2 regions of the Stenotrophomonas sp. YJH_SMC_64 genome follow, and region 2 is predicted to be linked to the other one. Evidence: riboswitches for the same ligand, from Rfam matches in the RefSeq annotation. Region 2 holds a riboswitch; the other holds the start of a gene.
The links. A riboswitch is a leader RNA that binds a small molecule or an ion and turns the genes downstream of it on or off. The one in region 2 is predicted to bind cobalamin.
Positions count from the first base shown of each region.

Region 1: linked by a shared signal. The riboswitch ahead of AC5P9L_RS16390 (epoxyqueuosine reductase QueH) and the one ahead of btuB (TonB-dependent vitamin B12 receptor) in region 2 are both predicted to bind cobalamin.

Region 1 covers NZ_JCAFUN010000015.1:242-5,192, reverse strand. Annotated here, with positions in the region: gene AC5P9L_RS16405 (patatin-like phospholipase family protein) at 1-403, opposite strand, end outside; gene AC5P9L_RS16400 (bifunctional nicotinamide-nucleotide adenylyltransferase/Nudix hydroxylase) at 597-1,646, shown strand; gene AC5P9L_RS16395 (nicotinate phosphoribosyltransferase) at 1,711-3,120, shown strand; cobalamin riboswitch at 3,254-3,483, shown strand; gene AC5P9L_RS16390 (epoxyqueuosine reductase QueH) at 3,645-4,331, shown strand; gene pncA (bifunctional nicotinamidase/pyrazinamidase) at 4,388-4,951, shown strand, end outside.
Region 2 covers NZ_JCAFUN010000001.1:214,965-219,915, forward strand. Annotated here, with positions in the region: gene AC5P9L_RS00895 (aminotransferase-like domain-containing protein) at 1-1,014, shown strand, start outside; gene bioD (dethiobiotin synthase) at 1,090-1,773, opposite strand; gene AC5P9L_RS00905 (GAF domain-containing protein) at 1,842-2,324, shown strand; gene AC5P9L_RS00910 (TfoX/Sxy family protein) at 2,321-2,683, shown strand; gene AC5P9L_RS00915 (histidine phosphatase family protein) at 2,775-3,353, opposite strand; cobalamin riboswitch at 3,497-3,719, shown strand; gene btuB (TonB-dependent vitamin B12 receptor) at 3,835-4,951, shown strand, end outside.

The DNA.
Region 1 (4,951 bases), on a different contig from region 2:
GCGCGATCTCGAACACGGCAACGGCCAGGCACAGCAGCTTGTGCGGCAGGCTGGCATTGCCGGTCAGCACCACCAGCAGGCGATAGGCCGCGCGTGCGCCGCGTGCGGGCTGGAACAGGCTGTAGATGAAGCCGCGCCGCGACAGCTGCGCCGACACCGCCGACAACCCGCCATAGCCTGCATCGCCGGGCAGGTGCTCGCCGGCCTGCTGGCGACGATCACCGCAGGCCGCCGCAGCCGCCACGGCGGCGGCGATGGCGCCGGCCGAAGTGCCGCCGATGCTCTTGAAGCGATACTCGCGCGCCAGCGCCAGTACCGCATTGGGGTACACGATGCCGCTGGTGATGCCGCCTTTCATGACCAGATCGCAGTACTTGTCCGCCACTGTCTTGCCCCCGAGCATGCCGTCCGCCGCGTGGGTGCCAGTATGGCGCAGGGGCTTCTCAGGGCCTGAGAACAACGGCGCAGTCCGCGCACGCGATGCGCCGTTCAGCAGAAAGCACGGCTGCAGGCTTGACCCGCCCCGCCATCGGCGTAGCATCTGCAGCAAGCCAAGGGACAGACCCGCGGCTGCCACAACGACATGAGGGATTCTCATGGAATTCGACTATCTCGTCTTCATCGGGCGATTCGAGCCCTTCCACAACGGCCACGCCGCCGTTGCCCGCCTGGCCCTGAGTCGGGCCCGCAAGCTGATCTTCCTGGTCGGCTCTGCCGATACCCCCCGCAGCCTGCGCAATCCCTGGACCGTGGCCGAACGTGCCGTGATGATCCAGGCCGCCCTCGATGGCCACACCGACCGCCTGCTGATCCGCCCGCTGCGTGACCACCTGTACAACGAAGCGCAGTGGATCGCCAACGTGCAGCGCCAGGTGGCTGACGCCCTGCGCAACGACGGCGCCGCCGCTGATGCGAAGGTAGGCCTGATCGGCATGGACAAGGACGCGTCCAGCTACTACCTGCGCGAGTTCCCGCAGTGGCCGCTGGTGGACGTGCAGCACACCGCCACCCTGTCGGCCACCGAGCTGCGGCGCTACCTGTTCGAAGCCGGCGACGTCGACTTCCACGGCGCGCTGCTGATGCTGCGTGGCAATGTGCCGGCGCCGGTGTACGACATGCTCGAAGCGTTCCGCAAAAGCGCGCCTGCCTATGGCCAGCTGGTGGCCGAGTACCGCTTCATCGAACAGTACAAGGCCGCGTGGAAGGATGCGCCCTACGCGCCCACCTTCGTCACCACCGATGCGGTGGTGGTGCATTCAGGCCACGTGCTGCTGGTGCGTCGCCGCTCGGAACCCGGCAAGGGGCTGTGGGCACTGCCCGGCGGCTTCGTCGGCCAGGAACAGAGCCTGCTCGACAGCTGCCTGCGCGAACTGCGCGAGGAAACCCGGCTGAAGATTCCGCTGCCGGTGCTGAAGGGTTCGCTGAAGGGCCAGCAGGTCTTCGACCACCCCGACCGCAGCCAGCGCGGCCGCACCATCACCCACGGCTTCCACTTCGAGTTTCCGGCCGGTGACCTGCCGCCGGTGCGCGGCGGCGATGACGCCGACAAGGCGCGCTGGATACCGGTGAGTGAAGCCCTGGACATGGGCCCGCAGCTGTTCGAAGACCACCTGCACATCCTGGAGTATTTCCTCGGCCGCGGCTGACAGGCCCGGCCTCCCCACTGGCGGATAGACCGCTGGTGTCACTCGACGCGAAGGAGCTTCCGTCATGCACTACCTCGATAATCTTCTCCTCAACACCGACAGCTACAAGGCCAGCCATTGGCTGCAGTATCCGCCGGGTACCGATGCCACGTTCTTCTACGTCGAATCACGTGGCGGCCTGCACGATCGCACGGTGTTCTTCGGCCTGCAGGCGATCCTCAAGGACGCGCTGGCACGACCGGTCACCCACGCCGACATCGACGACGCTGCTGCGGTATTCGCCGCGCACGGCGAACCGTTCAACGAGGCCGGCTGGCGCGATATCGTCGACCGGCTTGGCGGCCACCTGCCGGTGCGCATCCGCGCCGTTCCCGAGGGCAGCGTGGTGCCCACCCACCAGGCACTGATGACCATCGAGTCGACCGATCCGGCTGCGTTCTGGGTGCCGTCGTATCTGGAAACGCTGCTGCTGCGCGTGTGGTATCCGGTCACCGTGGCCACCATCAGCTGGCACGCACGGCAGACCATCGCCGCGTTCCTGCAGCAGACCAGCGACGACCCGCAGGGGCAGCTGCCGTTCAAGCTGCACGACTTCGGCGCGCGCGGTGTATCGAGCCTGGAATCGGCCGCGTTGGGCGGTGCCGCGCACCTGGTCAACTTCCTCGGCACCGATACCGTGTCGGCGCTGTGCCTGGCACGCGCGCACTACCACGCGCCGATGGCCGGCTATTCGATTCCGGCCGCCGAGCACAGCACCATCACCAGTTGGGGCCGCGAACGCGAGGTGGACGCCTATCGCAACATGCTGCGCCAGTTCGGCAAGCCCGGTTCGATCGTGGCGGTGGTGTCGGACAGCTATGACATCTACCGCGCGATCAGCGAACACTGGGGCACCACCCTGCGCGATGACGTGATCGCGTCGGGCGCCACCCTGGTCATCCGTCCCGACTCGGGTGACCCGGTGGAGGTGGTGGCCGAAAGCCTGCGCCGGCTGGATGAAGCCTTCGGCCACGCGATCAACGGCAAGGGCTATCGCGTGCTCAACCACGTGCGGGTGATCCAGGGCGATGGCATCAATCCGGACACCATCCGCGCGATCCTGCAGCGCATCACCGACGACGGCTACGCCGCCGACAACGTGGCCTTCGGCATGGGCGGTGCGCTGCTGCAGCGGCTGGACCGCGATACGCAGAAGTTCGCGCTGAAGTGCTCGGCCGCACGGGTCGAGGGCGAGTGGATCGACGTCTACAAGGATCCGGTCACCGACGCCGGCAAGGCCAGCAAGCGCGGCCGCATGCGCCTGCTGCGCCACCTGGACGATGGCAGCCTGCATACGGTGCCACTGCCGGCCAACGGCGACGACACCCTGCCGGACGGCTTCGAGGACGCAATGGTGACCGTGTGGGAGAACGGCCATCTTCTGTACGACCAGCGGCTGGACGACATCCGCACGCGGGCGGCCGTGGGGCATTGAAGGTGCATCCCGACCGGGGTCAGAGCCCGCTGCGTGGCAGCGGGATCCGACCCCTTCCTTCCGCTGGGGTCGGATCCCGTTGCAGCGCAGCGGGTTCTGACCCCTGCGCTCTTGACCGGCGCCACCAACAGGTCCACCTTGCACACGCCGAAGGTATCCCTCCCATCGCTGCGGCGCGGGGAGGGGTTTAAACGGGAATCCGGTGAAGGCGCCTCGCGCGTCCATTCCGGAGCTGCCCCGCAGCGGTGAATGGAAACGAATCCTGCCAACAGCACTGGGCTCGCGCCTGGGAAGCGGCAGGTAGTAGGTGGGCTGCGGCCCGTGTCCACCAGCCCGAATACCGGCCCCGGCCGGGGGACACGACCGTCCCCTGACTCGACCTGGAATCTCCGCGGGGAGGTTGCCGGGGCCGTCGTCGTCCTGCGCGTGCAGGCGGTGTGGCCGCGCGCGTCCTGTTCACGGTATCCGGCCAGACCCGTTCACCCACGCGCTGATGCATGGGCCATCGCCGTTGCCGGCGGTCCATGCGGTACCTGACGATGACCGAGCTCCAACGCCCCACCCTGACCCTGCCCGCCGACGGCAAGCGCCTGCTGCTGCATTCGTGCTGCGCGCCCTGTTCCGGCGAAGTGATGGAGGCGATCACCGCCTCCGGGATCGACTACGCGATCTTCTTCTACAACCCCAACATCCACCCGGTGAAGGAGTACGAGCTGCGCAAGCAGGAGAACATCCGCTTCGCCGAGCAGCACGGCATTCCCTTCATCGACTGCGACTACGACACCGACAACTGGTTCAGCCGCGCACGCGGCATGGAAAACGAGCCCGAGCGCGGCATCCGCTGCACGATGTGCTTCGACATGCGCTTCGAGCGCACTGCGCTGTACGCGCACGAGCACGGCTACGACACCATCAGTTCTTCGCTGGGCATCTCGCGCTGGAAGAACATGGCGCAGATCAACGACTGCGGCATCCGCGCCGCCTCGCGCTATGAAGGCCTGCAGTACTGGGACTACAACTGGCGCAAGGGCGGCGGTGCCAGCCGCATGATCGAGATCAGCAAGCGCGAGCAGTTCTACCAGCAGGAATACTGCGGCTGCGTGTACTCGCTGCGCGATGCCAACCGCCATCGCCGCGAGAATGGCCGCGAGCGGATCAAGATCGGCCTGTTGTACTACGGGCAGGACGCTGGGACGCCGCAGGACGATTGACGCGCAGGCATGGGGCGGCCACGCTGGTCGCCCCTTGAGTTCGTGCTGGATCTGCCATGACCGCCCTGCCCGCCGATGTCGCCCTGCTGGTGATCGACCTGCAGCCGGACTTCATGCCCGCTGGTGCCCTGGCCTGCGACCAGGGCGATGCGCTGGTGGCACCCATTGCCGATCTGCTGGCGCAGCGCCGCTACCGCACCGTGGTGGCAACACAGGACTGGCACCCGGCCGACCATGCCTCGTTCGCCAGCCAGCACCCCGGCCAACGCCCGTTCGAGACCATCCTGCTGCACGCGCAGCCGCAGACCCTGTGGCCGGACCACTGCGTGCAGGGCAGCGCCGGTGCCGCCCTGCACCCGGGCGTGGACTGGACCGTGGCCGACCTGATCCTGCGCAAGGGCACGCGCCAACAGGTGGATTCGTACAGCGCCTTCCGCGAGAACCACGGCCCCGATGGCGAGCGCCCGGCCACCGGCCTGGCCGGCTGGCTGCATGAACGCCGCATCCGCGAAGTGCACGTATGCGGCCTGGCCCGTGACTACTGCGTGCTGTGGAGCGCGCAGGACGCGGTGAAGTCCGGCTTCCGGGTGAAGTTCCTGTGGGAGCTGACCAAGCCGGTG
Region 2 (4,951 bases):
CAGCAGACCGTGGAGACCTATGCGCGCCCCAACGGCTCGCCACGGCTGCTGGCGCAGATCGTGCGCCGCGGCCCGCGCATGGGCCTGCATACCCACAGCGAACGCCTGCTGCTGACCCACGGTGCGATGGAAGGGCTGCAGCTGGCGCTACGCGCGGTCACCCAGCCCGGTGATGCGGTCGGCATCGAGGCGCCGTCCTACTTCAACCTCTACCCGTTGCTGGCCAACCTCGGCCTGCAGGCCATCGAACTGCCCACCCATCCGCAGCTCGGCCTGGATGTGGATGCGCTGGACGCGCTGCTGGAGCACACGCCGCTGGCCGCACTGGTGGTGATGCCGACCGTGCATAACCCGCTCGGCTGTACCATGCCGACCGCGGCCAAGCAACGCCTGGCCGAACTGGTCAACGCACGCCAGCTGCCGCTGATCGAAGATGCGGTGTATGCCGAACTGCAGTTCTGCGAACCGCCGGCGCCGTTGCTGAAAGCCTTCGATCGCGATGGCTGGGTGATGGTGGTCGGCGGCTTTTCCAAGACGCTGGCGCCGGATTACCGCATCGGCTGGCTCGATGGCGGCCGCTTCGCCGAGCGCATCGCGCTGCTGAAATTCCAGTCCACCGGCGGCGAGCCGCAGCTGCTGGGCGACGCGGTGGCGGCCTATCTGGAAGCGGGCAGCTACGAGCACCACCTGCATCGCATGCGCCGGCTGTACCGCGAACAGGTCGGACGGCTGCGCCAGCTGGTGGCCGAACACTTCCCGGCCGGCACCCGCGCCACCGAACCGCAGGGTGGCTTCCTGCTGTGGCTGGAACTGCCCGGCGTGGACACGCGCGAGCTGTTCGAGCGTGCACTGCAGGAGGACATCGTGTTCATGCCCGGCCAGGTGTATTCACGCGGCGCGCGGTATCGCCATTGCCTGCGGCTGTCGTGCTGCCAGACGCTGGATGCGCGCTTCATCGGCGCGGTGGAGCGGTTGGGTGCGATCGCGCGGGAGCTGGCGGCCGCAGCACGGTAGTGCCGGGCGCTGGCCGGCAACTGCACGCAGGTGGATACATCGAGGTTGCCGGCCAGCGGCCGGCACTACCCCAGGTCAATCGAGCAGATGCGTGCTCAGGATCTGGCCATCCGCTCCCGGCAGATGTGGCAGCCGCCCCCAGCACGGCATCGGCAGGCGCTGCTGCAGCGTTGCGATGTTCTTATCCTGGCGCTGCATCGCCGGGTCGATGTGGTTGCCGATCCAGCCCAGGCACTCCACGCCGCTGGCCTGCAACGACTGCGCGGTCAGACGCGCGTGGTTGACACAGCCCAGCCGCATGCCCACCACCAGCAACACCGGCAACCGCAATGTGCGCACCAGGTCGAGCTGGTCGAGCGTGGCCGAGACTGGTGCCAGCCAACCGCCAACCCCCTCCACCACCACGACATCGGCCTGCGCGCGCAGCCGCTCGAACGCTGCCACGATCGGCGCCAGCTCCACCTGCACGCCGTCCTCGGCAGCGGCCAGCTCCGGTGCCAGCGGCTGGCGCAACGCATACGGGTTCAGATCGGCATAGTCCGGTACCGGCCAGCTGGCCGCCTGCAGCGCCAATGCGTCTTCGTTGCGCAGGCCCTGGCCCAGGTCTTCGCTGCCGCTGGCCACCGGCTTCATCCCCACCGCACGCAGGCCGCGCCGGCGCAGTGCGTGCAGCAGCGCGGTGCTGGCCGCGGTCTTGCCGATCTCGGTATCGGTGCCGGTGACGAACAGGGCGGGCGGCAGCGTGGCGGGCATCGGCATCGACGGGCTCCAACAGGGCAACAGTGTGTGCATTATCGCTGGCCCGGCACGCTTGCTAGACTGCTGGCATGTTCGCCAATGCCTCGCTCACCGGCAGCAAGCCGGAACAATACGCCCAGCTGCTGGAACAGGCCCGTGGCCTGGTCTACGCCGAGTCCGACCGCATCGCCAACGCGGCCAACCTCTCGGCCCTGGTCTACCACGCCCTGCCCGACCTGAACTGGGTGGGCTTCTACCTGTACGACGGCAAGGAACTGGTGGTCGGCCCGTTCCAGGGCCTGCCGGCCTGCGTGCGCATCCCGCTGGACAAGGGCGTGTGCGGTGCCGCCGCCAGCCAGCGCGTGACCCAGCGCGTAGAGGACGTCGACGCCTTCCCCGGCCACATCGCCTGCGATTCGGCCTCGCGCTCGGAACTGGTGGTGCCGCTGCTGCGCGGCGATGAACTGATCGGCGTGTTCGACATCGACAGCCCGAAGGTCGGCCGCTTCGATGCCGACGACCAAGCTGGCCTGGAAGCCATCGCCCGCGTGTTCGTCGAGGCGCTGGGATGAGCGCACCGAAGCTGCGCAACATCGGCCCGAAAAGTGCGGCGTGGCTGCGCCAGGTCGGCCTGCGCAGCCGCGACGACCTGGTCGCGATCGGAGCCGTCGGCGCCTTCGTCAAGGTCAAGCGCGCCGGCTTCAAGCCCAGCCTGAACCTGCTGTACTCGCTGGAAGGCGCTTTGCTGGACTGCCATTGGCAGGAGCTGAGCGAGCCACAGCGTGAAGCACTGGTGCAGGATTACGAAGCACGCATCGCTGCGCATCCGCTGAAGGCAGCCGGCCCGGCGTCGGGCCCGGTGCATGAGCAGCGCTTCGATGCCGACGATGACGCTGAGGACAGCGTGGCCGAGGGCGCGGACGAGGATTGAGGCCTCCGCGTTCCTGGGGATGCCGGCCAGCGGCCGGCACTACCAGTGTGATGCGGGATCGGTAGCGCCGGGCCATGCCCGGCGAGTGCGCTCAGGGCTGCTGCAGCTCCAGCAGCTCACCCACCAGCCCGATCTCGCCGCGCTCCAGCCACACCCGCAGGCGCGTGCCGTGGTCGATACGCAGCGCCCAGCACAGCGACATGGGCAGGCCGCAGACCTGCGACAGCACCATGCGCAACGGGCCGCCATGGCTGACCACCAGCGTCGGCACCGGATCGTCATCATCGAGCAGACGATCCAGCGCGCGCGCGATGCGCCGCTCGAAGTGGCCCCAGCTCTCGCCATTGGGCGGCGGGAACGCGTGCGGATCGGCATGGAAGGCCGCCAGTGCATCCTCCGGCAGGTCGAACAGTGACCGCCCGTCCCAATCGCCGAAGTCCAGTTCTTCCCATTCCTCGTCCGCTTCCACGTCCAGCCCACGCGGCGTGGCCAGGGCCATCGCCGTATGCAGCGCGCGCAACCGCGGTGAACTGATCACCCGCTCCCAGCGTTGCCCGGCATAGGCCTCGACAAGCTCCTGTGGCAGGCCGGCCAGCTGCGGTGGGTCGCTGCGGCCATCAAGGAACTCATCACGGCCATTGCCGGCATGGCGGACCAGGTCGAGGATCATGCGCGCGTCCCGGACGGGCGACGCAGGTACAGCGGAAAACGGGCGGACATCGGCAACGGCACCACGGGATCGAGCAACCATTCTAAAGGCACAGCAAAGGCAGTCGCGCAGGCGCGACGCAACGGGACGGCCTGCGATGCCGTAGACTGCGCGCACTTCCAGGTGACCTGCGGCCATGGCCGGCAGGTTGAAACGGGAAGCCGGTGACGCGTGATTCCACGCCAGGCCGGCGCTGCCCCCGCAACGGTAAGCACGTCAGTTCCAGGCAACACCGCCACTGTGCCGCAGGCATGGGAAGGCGCCTGGACGGTGGCCTCGCGCCAGCCGGCGGCAAGCCCGGAGACCGGCCCGGAAGCCTCAGGTCGCGATGCGGTGGGCATGGCGCTGGATGACCGTGGCGTGCGCTGCGGCATCGGCGCACGCCTGCCTTCGCGGCTCCTCCCCTTCGCCACGCGGGCGTGCGTGGCACCCGGAGTCCCCCATGAAGCTGCAGTCCCGAATGCTGTCCCTGGCCGTGCTGGCCGCCCTGCCCGCGCTGGCCCAGGCCGCCAATGACACCACCGCGCTCGACCAGATCCTGGTCACTGCCACCCGCACCCCGATCGCCCTGCAGGACAGCATCGCGCCGGCGCAGGTGATCGACCGCGCCCAGATCGAATCCAGCCAGGCCACTTCGCTGCAGGAACTGCTGCGCGGTCGCGCCGGCATCAACCTGGCCAATGCCGGCGGCCTCGGCAAGCAGAGCTCGCTGTTCCTGCGCGGTACCAATTCCGGCCACACCGTAGTGCTGGTGGACGGCGTGCGCATCAACAGCGCCGACCTCGGCCTGGCCATGTACCAGGACCTGCCGCTGGCGCAGATCGAGCGCGTGGAAATCGTGCGCGGCCCGCAGTCGAGCCTGTACGGCGCCGACGCCATCGGTGGCGTGATCCAGATATTCACCCGCCGCAACCAGGGCGATTTCGCCCCGCACTTCCAGCTTGGCGGTGGCAGCAACGGCCTGCGTGAAGCCAGCGGTGGCATTGGCGGTGGTACCGAGCGCGGCTGGTTCGGTGCCGACATCGCCTACCAGCATTCCGATGGCATCGATGCCTGCCGCGGCTCGGCCACGCTGTTCACCGGCTGTTTCGCCGACGAGCCCGATCGCGACGGCTACCGCAACCTGTCCAAGAGCCTGCGCGGTGGCTACATCTTCAACGACCAGTGGAACGTGGAAGGCAGCGCATTGCGCGCCGACGGCAGGAACCATTACGACGGTTACTACAACTATTCAGAAACCCGCCAGCAGGTGCTGGCCGGCAAGGTGCGCTACACCCCGTCCGAGCGCCTGGCATTCACCGCCAACGTCGGCCGCAGTGACAACGAGTCGGACAACTTCGGCGACTTCGGTGCACGTGGCAGCGCACAGACCCACCGCGACAGCGCCTCCCTGCAGGGCGATTTCGGCGTGGCCGAGGGCCAGCTGCTGAGCGCAGGCGTGGACTGGAGCGAAGACAACCTGGATGGCAGCAGCGCGGGTTACCTGGTCGACAGCCGCCGCAACACCGGCGTATTCGTGCAGTACCAGGGCCGCTTCGGCCGCCACCAGCTGCAGGCCA